DNA from 3 places in the Rummeliibacillus sp. GQ308 genome. Region 3 is predicted to be linked to each of the others. Evidence: riboswitches for the same ligand, from Rfam matches in the RefSeq annotation. Region 3 holds a riboswitch; each other region holds the start of a gene.
The links. Region 3 has a riboswitch for S-adenosylmethionine ahead of metA (homoserine O-acetyltransferase MetA). Riboswitches for the same ligand answer to the same signal wherever they lie in the genome.
Positions count from the first base shown of each region.

Region 1: it holds a riboswitch for S-adenosylmethionine, as region 3 does, so the genes downstream of both, metK (methionine adenosyltransferase) here and metA (homoserine O-acetyltransferase MetA) in region 3, are expected to answer to the same signal.
Region 2: it holds a riboswitch for S-adenosylmethionine, as region 3 does, so the genes downstream of both, AC6CHJ_RS13105 (LLM class flavin-dependent oxidoreductase) here and metA (homoserine O-acetyltransferase MetA) in region 3, are expected to answer to the same signal.

Region 1 is NZ_JCAXDQ010000001.1:2,181,635-2,186,317, forward strand. Features, by position in the region: gene AC6CHJ_RS10925 (YiaA/YiaB family inner membrane protein) at 26-445, opposite strand; gene metK (methionine adenosyltransferase) at 697-1,890, opposite strand; SAM riboswitch class I at 2,138-2,255, opposite strand; gene pckA (phosphoenolpyruvate carboxykinase (ATP)) at 2,534-4,120, shown strand; gene AC6CHJ_RS10940 (hypothetical protein) at 4,214-4,669, opposite strand.
Region 2 is NZ_JCAXDQ010000003.1:155,419-160,101, reverse strand. Features, by position in the region: gene AC6CHJ_RS13120 (DEAD/DEAH box helicase) at 1-150, shown strand, start outside; gene AC6CHJ_RS13115 (hypothetical protein) at 331-594, shown strand; gene AC6CHJ_RS13110 (SDR family oxidoreductase) at 1,410-2,171, opposite strand; SAM riboswitch class I at 2,431-2,544, shown strand; gene AC6CHJ_RS13105 (LLM class flavin-dependent oxidoreductase) at 2,637-3,716, shown strand; gene AC6CHJ_RS13100 (ATP-grasp domain-containing protein) at 3,709-4,656, shown strand.
Region 3 is NZ_JCAXDQ010000001.1:1,567,626-1,572,308, reverse strand. Features, by position in the region: gene AC6CHJ_RS07770 (methyl-accepting chemotaxis protein) at 1-1,637, shown strand, start outside; SAM riboswitch class I at 1,694-1,798, shown strand; gene metA (homoserine O-acetyltransferase MetA) at 1,875-2,783, shown strand; gene AC6CHJ_RS07760 (GTP-binding protein) at 2,862-4,683, shown strand, end outside.

The DNA.
Region 1 (4,683 bases), 610 kb from region 3:
CAAAAGGGAGGCCATCTCTTTACTTTTATTCTTCTTGTTCCTCTCCATTGATGTTGCCTTTGAGTGACTTACCATATTGTCTGTCACGAATTTCCTTTGATAGCGCGAAAGAGGTGTATAAGACAAATATGATCCCTAACCAATAGTATCCCTTTTCGACAAGCTCCCATTCTGTATTCCAAACACTTATCATCCCTATTCCAAATGAAGCAATCGTTGATAAATAACAAAGGAGCAAATATTCATTTGTTACTTTAATTCCGTCGTGCCGATCGCGAATTGTCTTTACAAGTGAAAAAGCAGAAAAAGTAATCCACCCCAACAAAATAGTATAGAATCCTCGCTCAACAAGTTGCCAATCTGTATTCCAAATCGCAACTAAGACAAAACCAAAGCCGGTTAAAAAAGCAGCCCATGTGAGAAAAAAGAATTCATTTTTTTTCAACCATCTCTCCTCCTTGAACTTCTTATTAACTTATTCAAAGAGAGAAAAGGTTATGAACCGAAATTATATTCATCTCTGTGTGCACGGTTTTTATTTTGTCTTCATTTTATTTTTAAAGAATGGTTTGTTCACACCCTATTAAGAATAATGGAGAATAAAAACCAAAAACCCTATCACAAATGTGACAGGGTTCTCATAAGAATCAGCTTATCGCTTCAAGGAGGAAAAACCTCCATAGCATGAAATTCAATTTATTTAAACTTAGCTTTCAATTCTTCAGCTTTATCTGTATTTTCCCAAGGTACATTTAAATCAACACGACCGAAGTGCCCATAAGCCGCTGTTTGTTTATAGATTGGACGGCGAAGATCAAGCATTTTAATAATGCCTGCAGGACGCAAATCAAATGTCTCACGCACGGCTTCTACTAATTCGCTTTCTGTGACCTTTCCTGTACCAAATGTGTCTACAGAGATAGAAACTGGCTGAGCTACACCGATCGCATATGCTAATTGAACTTCTGCGCGCTCTGCTAAGCCTGCAGCTACAATATTTTTAGCTACATAACGTGCTGCATATGCTCCAGATCGGTCCACTTTTGTTGCATCTTTCCCTGAGAATGCACCGCCGCCATGACGCGCATATCCACCGTATGTGTCAACGATGATTTTGCGTCCTGTAAGACCTGCATCCCCTTTTGGTCCACCTATTACAAAGCGGCCTGTTGGGTTAATGAAGTATTTTGTGTTTTCATCCAGTAATTCAGCTGGCACTACATTATTGATTACTGTTGATTTAAGATCTTGTTGAATTTGTTCTAATGTTACATCTTCATCATGTTGAGTTGAGATAACAATTGTATCCACACGTACTGGATGGTTGTTTTCATCATACTCAATTGTTACTTGTGTTTTTCCATCCGGACGCAAGTATGCAAGTTGACCTGTCTTGCGAACCTCTGTTAAACGACGTGCCAATTTGTGCGCTAAGCTGATTGGAAGCGGCATTAACTCAGGTGTTTCATTGCAAGCATAGCCGAACATCAACCCTTGGTCCCCTGCACCAATTGCTTCGATATCTGCATCTGACATTTTTCCTTCACGAGCTTCCAGTGCTTGGTCTACACCTTGTGCAATATCAGGTGATTGTTCGCCAATTGCTACAAGTACTGCTAGGTTTTCTGCATCGAAACCGTATTTACCGCGTGTGTAACCAATTTCAGCTACTGTATCTCTTACAATTCCTTTGATGTCAACGTATGTTGAGGTCGTCACTTCTCCTGCAACAAGGACAAGGCCTGTTGTGACAGTTGTTTCACATGCAACTCGCGCATTCGGGTCTTTTGCAATAATGGCATCTAAAATGGCATCCGAAATTTGGTCACAAATTTTATCTGGATGTCCTTCTGTTACGCTTTCTGAAGTAAATAATCTTCTGTTAGTCATTTGGTTGGTTTCCTCCTAAATCAACGAGATCCTCTCGAAAGTGATACGGTACTCATTACCCATGTCCGTTTAAATGGATTAAACGCCAAGCTTTAGCTGCTTTTTAAACACGAGGATATAGAAAGTGCCCTTACATACATGCTATATATTAATATGAAACAAAATCAATTTGCCTCAATTTTTACACAAAAAAACCTTTCGCTCATTCGCACAATGAGGAAAGGATATGTTTCGTAAGCACCTTTCACTCTTATCGTTCAAGGAATATTCCTTGCATCAGATTAGCACCAGCGCATTTACCACTTGATAAAATGCAGGTTGCCGGGTTTCTTAGGGCCTGACCCTCCACCAGCTCGGGATAAGAGTATCCGTTCTATAGCATATAGTAAGCGAATTGAACAAGAAAGTCAAATTTTCGATAAAAAATAAAGAAAAAAGTTGATTTTTGATGAATTTTGTTGTGTGATGTAGTTAAGCGTTTTCGTAAAGTAAATTAATGAATTAATTTATATAGAAAACTTTTAAAAAATAACGAGTTATTAGTATAGACTAATACGCTTAATGTGTTATACTAATTCTCGAAATGATTAATACTCACCCACTTAGCAAGGGTAATAATATAAAAAGGATGGTACGTACACAGATGAATTCAGTAGAAATTGCGAATGAACTGAATGATTTATTACAAGGGCGCAATATTTTAGAACAGCTTTCAGTTCCACAATTAGTGGAAAAAGCAACTTCACGTGGAGAAGCAATCTTAACGGTAGATGGTGCTGTTCGCGCAGTAACTGGCAAATATACAGGACGTTCTCCTAAAGATAAATTTATGGTAGAAGAAGAATCCTCTAAAGACAAAATTGATTGGGGTAAAATCAATCAACCTATTTCTTCAGAAGTTTTCGATTCATTATATACGAAAGTAGTAGACTATTTAAAAGAAAAAGAAGAAATTTTTGTTTTCAAAGGATTTGCGGGTGCTGACCCTTCATCCCGTCTTGGCATTCGTGTTGTGAACGAATTCGCATGGCATAATTTATTTGCACATCAATTATTCATCCGCCCTACAGCTGAAGAATTAGAAGAACATGAAGCAGATTTCACTATTGTTTCTGCTCCTACCTTTAAAGCTGATCCAGCAGTAGACGGAACATCTTCTGAAACATTCATTCTCGTATCTCTAGAAAAACGCATTATTTTAATCGGCGGCACAGAATATGCTGGCGAAATGAAAAAATCAATCTTCGGCATTATGAATTACCTATTACCACAACAAGGTATTCTGTCTATGCACTGCTCTGCAAATGTTGGTGAATCAGGCGATGTAGCATTATTCTTCGGCCTATCCGGTACAGGTAAAACGACTTTATCTGCTGACAGCAATCGCAAATTAATTGGTGATGATGAGCACGGCTGGTCAGACAATGGAGTATTCAATATAGAAGGAGGCTGCTACGCGAAAACAGTCAACCTTTCTGCTGAAAAAGAACCAGAAATCTATAATGCTATCAAATTTGGCACAGTGCTTGAGAATGTAACAATCGATCCAGAAACACGCATACCTGACTATGATGATACTACATTAACTCAAAATACACGTGCTGCATACCCAATCCAAAATATCGAAAATATTGCAAGTCCATCTGTTGGTGGTCACCCTAAAACAATTATTTTCTTAACAGCTGATGCGTTTGGCGTATTGCCTCCAATCAGTAAATTAACGAAAGAGCAAGCGATGTATCATTTCTTATCTGGCTTCACTTCCAAAATTCCTGGAACAGAACGCGGTGTCGTAGAACCAGAACCAGTATTCTCTACATGCTTTGGCGCTCCATTCTTCCCACTACATGCTTCTGTATACGCAGAAATGTTGGGTGAGAAAATCGATGCTCATGAAGCTAATGTATTCTTAGTTAATACAGGCTGGACTGGCGGCAGCTATGGTGAAGGCAGCCGTATGAAACTTTCTTATACTCGTACAATGGTTCGCGCTGCAATCGACGGCAAGCTAGACAATGTATTCACAGAGCAAGATCCATTCTTTGGTCTATCTATGCCTACACAAATCGAAGGCGTGCCAACAGAAGTTTTAAATCCGCGTAATGCATGGGCGGATAAAGATGCTTATGATCAAAAAGCTAAAGAACTTGCTGGCATGTTCCATGAAAACTTTAAAAAATTCGGCGTCATTTCAAAAGATATTTCTGAAAAAGGCGCGCCAATCGTTTAATTGCTACAACTTATCGCTTACAACCTATAAGTAAATCCAAATCGCAAAAAAATCCCCGACAGGCCAAAAGGCTAGCCGGGGATTTTTGGTTTTTTAATCTGTGTCATCTGGAAAAAATTCTGCTTCTGTATCGTATTTCTTAAACATCTCAAGAATAGGTTCGGCATCTTCTCTCGTTAGTTGATTAAAGAAAATCTCTTCTGCATAATTTCTTATTTCTATGCCTTCTATTCCATGATCATCATGGAACAGAATAGAAAACCATTTTAACTGTTCTTTTGAATCGGCTGAGTGGTGAATAAAATAATCTCTTATTTTATCATTTAAGGTGACACGCTGAATTTTTACTAAGCCTTCATCCTGTGAACTAAAACTGAATTGTTCCAGTTCTTGAATTGCCTTGCTTTCTTCCTTCCAATTTTGCACCTGCAGCTCATTATAGGGTCCAGAATAAGCCTCCCATAATTCCTGCCAGAAAGGATAGCGTTTTTTAAACGGCAAGGTATCACTTTTATGCCTTACATCATTTGTCGCTTTAAGATAACCCATCTTTTCACCTACTT
Region 2 (4,683 bases), on a different contig from region 3:
TACCTTGGTGTAGTAGAGATTAATAAAGAGAGTGCTGAAAATAAAACAATGCCAGATGGAAAAGGAAATAATTTGTCAGTAGTTACAATGAATTTAGTATTAGAGCAACCGGTCCAATATGATGTTTATCATTACTTAGTAGAAGAATAATTTGCCATGCTATTTATTAGTAATAATCTCCAATTCAAACTGTTTTCTGAAATAAAAAGGCAGAGCGCATGCTAGTAATTTTCATGTATTAAATTCATGCTATTAAAGCATGGTAATCTAAATTTTAGGAAGCAAGAAATTCTTTCATGGGAAAACTCATTACAACGGATGTCGAATGTGATGCGGGATAAAGATATTCCGGAAGAAGCCACGGTTGCGATTGAGTTTAAAATTCCTAATACTTTCAAGCGTGTTGATTTTATTATTGCAGGGAATGATGGCTCAGAGGATCATGTGGTGATTGGTGAGCTTAAGCAATGGTCGGAAGTGCAAAAAGTTGAAAGGAAAGAGGCAAGTGTGAAAACAGCTTTAGGAGGTGGCCTCCGTGAAGTAGCGCATCCATCCTATCAAGTAGAAATGTTCAATTACAAAACATACATTTAAAACCATGTGCCTATTTACATAATTACCGCAAGATTGAGAACGATGAATTAACTGATTCAATTATTCAATTTATGACTCTTATTTAAAGAAGGTGCCATTTCCAGGATAATCCAATGCATGCGAAGCCATTTTATAAAGAACGGACTTATCGGATGTGGTCAAATTGTAGTAATGCTTGCGGATGTGTTGTTCCACTTACTCGTCCATTTCTTGTATAGTTGTAAAAGATGTATAAGGTGCTAAATATTCAAAACGTGCCATGTTTTCTCCTTCTTTCAGCTTTTATAAAGTAAATAGAAGAAAGTAGAGAAAAGGGGACAAAAAATAAAAAATATTTTTGTTTACAATATAAAGAAGAATGTACAACAATTTGTTGTACACTCCTCAATTTAATGTGTGAGATGCGAATTTATTTTACATAAGATGATAATCTGAATGGGATGAGATGGTATTTGAATGAATGGGTTGACATTGTTTATCCATTTTTTTAATGTTTTGTGCAAGAGCGTTATCACGACCACGTATTTTATTAGATACTGCTTTAATTCTTACAAAATCATTCACTACATATTGAATGCGATTAGATAATGCTTCTACAGTAGCAACTATTTTTGTTTTCGCTAGAGCATCTTGTTTGCCGTGCTGTTTACCGCTCTTTTGTTATTGTGTATCTCACACATTAGTATTCTATGAAGTAAACGGTTTTTGATCTGTACTCATGTCCGTGATTCTTAAAATACTTTGAATTGGTTTACCACTATTACAGAAAAAAACTCGCCGATTGCGGCGAGTTTTTCTTTTTTAATTCAAGCATGTTATTCAATAGTATGTTTCATGGCATTATACATATTGGCTACGTGCTCATCTGACTTATCTCGTGGCATGCGGAGTCGTTCAACGGAAGAGCCGTACCCTATTTCTTGTTTGCCTTCTTGTAAGCCTTTGAAAATGCCATCTGCAAATTCGTCTAATGGCTCTCCATTTGTATGCAGTCCGGCTCCGCCTAGGTCTGTGTTGACTGCTGGAGGGGCAACTTCAATCACTTCTACACCTGTTTCGGCAAGCTGGTGACGCAAGCTCATCGTAAAGGAGTGGAATGCTGCTTTTGTAGCTGAATAGATTGGCGCGATAACCATCGGGGTAAAAGCTAACCCAGATGTAATGTTAATAAAAGTGGCTTCTTCTTTTTTAGCGAAATAGGGTGCAAAAAGCATCGTTATATGGAATGGCGCTTCAATGTTGGTCGTAATTTCTTGATTGAAATAAGCCCAATCGTTCTTTGCATCTGCTTTTAATATGTTAAAACGTTGTTGCATTCCTGCGTTGTTCACTAACACATTCACTTCGGGATAGTTTTCTGTTACCCATTCGAATAGGGAAATGCGCTCAGATTCACTGCTTACATCGCTTTGATGAATGATCAGCTCTGGAAATTTTTCTTTTGCCTGCTGAAGAACATTTTCTCTCCGTCCTGTAACGATCACTTTGTTTCCTGCTTTTAAAAATCTTTCTGCAAAAGCTAAGCCAATTCCAGAACTTCCGCCTGTGATAAGGATTGTATTTCCTGAAAGTTTCAATGTTATTCCTCTTTTCTAATAGCATGTGGTTCTGATAAAAATACAGGATGCTGTACTGACAATTTTTCAGTAGCCCATGGTAGTATATCCTAATACTACCCACTAACTATAGGGATTAACATCGTTCAAATGCTTAGAAATAATAATAAACCTCCTTTTCTTATTAACTTAGTTAGGATTAATGGCATAATCTATTGACAATGGTTCATATTATGGGTAATATTCATTTTAAGTTGAAATTCCAAAAATCAAATAATTCGATCTATCCAGAGAGGTGGAGGGACATGGCCCTTTGAAACCTCAGCAACAGGTTCTGCTAATGTAGTAGAATACTGTGCTAATTCCATCAGGCATATAGCTTGGAAGATAGGAGAAGACAAACTTGTTTTGTTAGAAGTCTCTTTCCCTATCTCGGGAGGAGACTTTTTTATTTGTATATATAGCAGGAGGAAAAGGAGTGGAGAAATGAAGTACGGTTTTTGGTTGCCTATTTTTGGTGGTTGGTTGAGAAATGTAAAGGAAGAAAATATGCCACCCACGTATGAGTATGCGAAAACAATCATTCAATCAGCAGAAAAGTGGGGATATGATACAACATTAATCGCAGAACTATATTTAAATGATATTAAAGGCACTGACAAAGATTCGTTAGAGGCATGGTCTACGGCGGCAGCTTTGGCAGCAGTAACAGAAAAAATTGAGATCATGGCAGCCGTTCGCCCCGTATTTCATAATCCTGCTGTAACTGCGAAAATGGCGGCAACTATTGACCATATTAGCAAGGGGCGTTTCACATTAAATGTAGTTTCGGGTTGGTGGGCTGAAGAGGCGAAGCAATATGGCGGCGATTTTACTGAACATGACCAGCGCTATGATAGAACGGCAGAGTTTATTGAAATTTTGAAAGGCTTATGGACGGAAGATACATTTTCATATCAGGGGAAGTTTTATCAAATAGATCAGGCAAAGCTTTCGCCTAAACCAGTGCAACGTCCTCATCCGATTTTATATGCTGGCGGTGAAAGTGAAAAAGGCAAACAGATCATTTCATCATTGTGTGATGCTTATGTCATTCATGGTCATACAGTGGAGGAAGCGAAGGCTAAGATTTCTGATATGAAGACGCGTAGAGAAGAAGCTGGTCGTGAGCCCTTTAAAACCATTGGAATGGCAGCCTATGTGATTTGCCGTGATACGGAGGAAGAAGCGCAGGAAGAGTTAAAACGAATTACAACGGTGAGCAATCTAAGTGGATATGCAGGCTTTAAAGACTTTACATCTAAGTCAGAGCTTGAACATCAAATTCAGTTACAGGATTATTCAGTATCTAATCGCGGAATCCGACCGAATTTAGTTGGCACACCTGAGCACATTGCAAATCAAATTATAGCCTTTGAGGAAGCTGGAGTTGATTTACTATTATTACAATGTTCTCCACAGCTAGAGGAACTAGAACGCTTTTCGAAACAGGTTATGCCGAAAGTGGAAGAATTAAAGTCCATAATCATAGAAAACAAAAGCAGGGGGCAGGAATATCATGTCTAAAATATACGTAATTCATGAGAATAGTGAATGGACAGAACATCTATTTAAAAGATTAGAAGAGTTAGAACTTCCTTATGAAGATTGGAATCTTGTAAGAGGGACAGTTGATCTTACGTCTGTTCCACCTGAAGGGATTTTTTACAATCGCATGAGTGCTTCATCTCATACACGAGGCAACCGCTTTGCTCCAGAGTTAACAAGTGCTGTTCTCTCTTGGTTGGAGCACCATGGCAGAGTAGTGATCAATGGAAGCCGTGCCCTTCAGCTAGAGGTAAGTAAGGTCTTACAGTACTTAGAACTAGAGAAGTACGGCATCAAAACACCGAAAACAATTGCTGCAGTAGGAAGAGAAGAAATTCTGAAAGCAGCGGAGGAATTTGGCACAAAGAAATTTATAACAAAGCATAACCGAGCTGGAAAAGGGCTTGGGGTACAGCTTTTTACGTCTGTAGATGCTCTGCAAAACTATATTGATAGTGATAGCTTTGAGGAACCAGTCGATGGAATTACATTGCTGCAGGAATATATCGAGTCTCCTGAGGCTTTTATTACACGTAGTGAATTTATTGGTGGAAAGTATTTTTATGCTGTTCGGGTGGACACTTCTGAAGGCTTTGAATTATGTCCTGCCGATGCATGTGCAATTGATGATCTTTTCTGCCCTGTTGGAGAAGAAAGCGCCAAACCTGCAAAATTCCAGATTAGAGAAGGGTTTGAACATCCTATTTTTGAGAAATATGAACGTCTGCTAGCAGCCAATGATATTAAAATCGCGGGTATAGAGTTTATCCAAGATAAAGAGGGCCAAATTTACACATATGATATTAACACGAATACCAATTACAACAGTGAAGCGGAAGCCAACGGAGATATTTATGGAATGCTTGAAATTGCTAAGTATTTAGGTGGAGAGCTTAAAAAATTGGAAGTGACTGTTTAGGTAGCGAGTTAATCTTGGCTTGCGTAT
Region 3 (4,683 bases):
AAATCCAGCCTTCTGTAGAATTAGGAGATGATTTTGATCCTACAACTAGAGAATGGTATACAAATGCTGTGAATGACCCCAAAAATGTTTTTTGGACAAAGCCTTATTTAGATGAAGCCACCAAAACATATACCATTACTGCAGCTAAAGCAATAGAGAAGAACGGTAAGTTAATTGGTGTTGTAGGTGCAGATATCCTACTCTCAGATTTATCGAAAGAATTGTCAAAAAGAAAACTTGGTTTTGACGGTTATCCAGTATTAATTGCAGAGGATGGGACAGCTATTGTTCACCCTTCAAAAGAAGGAAAAAGCTTAAGCCGATACAGCTATGTGAAAAAAATGATGGTAAACAAAGAAAAGGTTGGTGTGGTGGAAGCATCAAATCAAGGCAAAAAAATGATTACGGTGTATAACACATTACCTAACTTGAATTGGAAGGTCGCTGCTGTTTATGAAAAGGAAAAAGTAGAACAGGCAGCACACGATATAAGAAACTTCTTTCTTATTTTTTCTATTATATTATTAGCCCTTTTATTTATTGTCTTAATTCTTATTATTTCTTCAATTACTAGACCTATTGCTGTTTTAAGAAAGTTAATGGACAAGGCATCTGGCGGAGATTTAAATGTTGCTGCAACCTATAATGGTTCTAATGAAGTAGGACAGCTATCGAATGATTTTAACTCCATGATAAACAGCATGAAATCCATTGTTCAAGTGGTAAATGGAACATCGCAAGAAGTAGGCCACCACTCTCAGCAACTTAACAAGCTTGTCGAAGAAACAACAGCTTCGAGCGAAGAAGTGACGGCTGCAATCGGAGAGATTGCTAAAGGAGTGAGTAACTCAGCTGAAAAGTCAGATCTTGCATTTGAACATGCTAATGCTTTAAGTAATCAAATTAACCAAATAAAGAATAAGACAATATCAATGCAAGACATTGCTGAACAAGCACAAGGAGTTAACAAAGAAGGTCAATCTCAAATGGAACAATTTCAGGCTGCCTTTTCTAGTTGGGAAAGTAATCTAATTAGTATGGCGGAAAAAATTGCATCTTTGGAAAAACAAATACTCTCTATTGATACAGTAATGGAAACCATACGAAATATTTCAAATCAAACGAATTTGTTGGCTTTAAATGCAAGCATCGAAGCGGCTCGAGCTGGTGATCAAGGGAAAGGGTTTGCAGTTGTAGCAGAAGAAGTAAGAAAATTAGCTGAGCAAACAGCTAAAGCCACAGAAGAAGTAAGAGAAACAGTACAGGCTCTGCAAAGAGAATCCAAAATAGTCACTGAACAAATGCATTCTACGAAAGACAAATTTCAAGATCAGTTGGTTGTGGTAGATTCTACTAGTGAATTGTTTAACAATATCTCTTCTTTAGTTTTACAGTTAGAAGAGGCTATTGATAATATTTCAAATGACACATTTAAGATCACAAGCTATAAAGATGAAGTAATAGACATGATTCAAGAGATGACAGCCACTTCTGAAGAATCAGCTGCAGCTTGTGAGGAAGTAAGTGCCTCTTCTTCCGAACAATTGGCAGCAATTGAAGCAGTTTTAAATTCGGCAGAGAAGCTTTCACACTTGAATAACAAACTTTCTGAATCAATCCAAAAGTTTAATTTATAGTTTTTAATTATTTGAATTTTTATAATAATCATGTTACGATCAATATAATTTTATATTTCTTATCAAGAGAAGCTGAGGGGAAGGCCCTATGACGCTTCAGCAACCTCTGTGTATGCAGAAAGGTGCTACATCCTGCAAGATTAAATCTTGGAAGATAAGAGTGCACGCATATCAATGCCCCTTTTCTTCTTGTAAGGAAAAGGGGTTTTTGTTTTATAAAGAAAAGGGGGTTATTTGATGCCAATTAATATTCCGAAAGATTTGCCGGCAACGGAATTATTAAAAAAAGAAAAGATTTTTGTCATGGATGAAAGTAGATCAAATCAACAGGATATCCGACCACTTAACATTGCTATTTTAAACCTAATGCCCGAGAAAGAAAAAACCGAACTGCAGCTTCTTCGACTTTTAGGCAATACACCATTACAGGTTACTGTTACATTTTTACATACCGCTACGCATATCTCTAAAAATGTTAGCAAATCTCATTTAGATACATTCTATAAAACATTTAATGAAGTAAAAGAGTTTCGTTTTGACGGATTAATTATTACAGGTGCTCCAGTTGAGACGTTGGCCTTTGAAGAGGTGGATTACTGGGAAGAGATGAAAGAAATTCTTGAGTGGTCCAAAACTAATGTCACGACAACACTTCATATATGCTGGGGAGCGCAAGCAGCGCTTTATTATCATTATGGAATTGATAAATACTCATTAGATCAAAAATGTTTTGGTGTTTTTCAGCATACTGTTCAGGAGTCAACAGCAAAACTAATACGAGGGTTTAATGATGTGTTTGTAGCACCACATTCACGCCATACTTCTGTTTCGGTACACGCAGTGGAGGAACATCCTAATTTATCTGTACTCTCTAAATCAGAAAAAGCAGGTTTGTTTATTGCTATATCAAACGACGAAAAAATGATTATGGTAACAGGTCATTTAGAATATGATGCTGAAACTTTAAGTGAAGAATTCAAACGCGATTTGGCTAGGGGTAATGACATAGCTATACCGAGTAATTACTATCCAGACGATAACCCTAATAATCAGCCGTTAAATACCTGGCGTTCGCATACACATCTTTTGTTCTCAAACTGGCTTAACTACTATGTTTATCAAGAAACACCTTATGAATGGGCATAGGTTAACTCTCATTCTCTATTGCTTATCTTTCTATTTGTTATAATAGACGAAAGAAGATACAAGAAAAGAGGATTATATGTGTTTGTGACTATTGGTATTTTAGCGCATGTGGATGCTGGAAAAACCACCTTATCCGAAAATTTATTATATCAATTTAATAGCATAAAAGAACGAGGTCGGGTGGACCACCAAAATGCTTTTCTAGATCATCATGCCATTGAAAGAGAACGGGGCATTACGATTTTTGCAGAACAAGGAAGGCTTGAAATGGGAGACGATACATATACCATTATCGATACGCCAGGGCACGTCGATTTTTCTCCAGAAATGGAGAGAGCAATCGCTGTAATGGATTATGCCATACTTGTTGTTAGCGCTTTAGATGGTGTACAGGGACATACAGAAACAGTTTGGTCTTTACTTAGAAAACATGAAGTCCCCACCTTTATTTTTATTAATAAAATGGATGCAGATACAGCAAATGGTGAGGCAGTTTTACATGAGTTGCGGCAAAACTTGTCAAAGAACTTTGTTCCAATAACAAACGAATTTACAAATGGTAGAGTATCAGATCAACTGATTGAATGGGTAGCAGAGAGAGATGAAGAAATACTTGAAAAATATTTCAACCAATCTCTGCTTGAAGGGGATGTAAAGAAAGCTTTTCAAAAGATGATGATAGAAGGAAAGGCTTTTCCCTGTGCTTTTGGCTCTGCCTTAAAAGATGAAGGAATTACCGAATTCTTTGAGCAAATTATGCTTTTAGCGAGAACCAGCTATGATGAGGCACTGCCATTTTCAGCGAATGTGTTTAAAATCCGCCATGATGATAAAAAGCAAAGAATTACATTTATGAAAACACAAGCAGGAAAGTTATCGGTTCGAGATGTACTTGAACTAGGTGGAACCCCTGAAAAAGTAACCGAAATTAGGCTTTACAATGGGAATGATTATAAGGTAGTTAAAGAAGTGCAAGCAGGAGAAATATTTGCAGTGACTGGCATTTCAAATGCAAATATTGGAGATGTCGTTGGAACAAAGAGCATTGCGCAAATGCCTTTTGAACTCATACCAACATTGCAATCTACTGTTGTGAATGATGGGACTGATCATATTAAGGACGTATTAGCATGCTTTAGATTATTAGAAGCAGAAGATCCTTCTTTAGAAGTCAGATGGATAGAGAGATTTCAAGAAATCCGTGTTCATGTCATGGGAGCTATTCAACTTGAAGTACTGAAAGAAGTAGCAAAACAGCGTTTTTCTCTCGATATCCATTTTGAAAGCCCCCAAGTTTTATACATGGAAACCATCAGTAATACTGTAACTGGGTACGGTCATTTTGAGCCGTTAAAACATTATGCAGAAGTACATCTTCTGATGGAGGCAGCCGAGAGAGGTGCAGGCATATTATTTGAAAATAGATGCCATGATGATGATTTATCTACCGGGCATCAGCGTTTAATCGAACACCATATTTTTGAGAGGCCGCATAATGGACTTTTAACAGGCTTCCCTCTAACAGATGTCAAATTTACATTACTGACGGGGCGTGCACATGAAAAACATACAGAGGGTGGGGATTTTCGTGAGGCCACTTTTCGTGCAATACGGCAAGGACTCGAAAAAGCGAGTATTCAATTATTAGAACCATACTATTTCTTTAAAATGAAGACAGACCAAGTTCATATCGGACGAATGATGACAGATGTTCAGCAGGCAAGCGGTACTTTTGAAGCGCCGATTATGAATGGTAATCAAGCTATTTTGGAAGGAAGGGTACCTGTCTCTACGTTTATGGATTATAGTACTGTATTTGCTGCATATACAAATGGCAAAGGTGCAATAACATTGAATTTTTACGGGTTTGATCAATGTCATAATCCTGAAGACACCATTG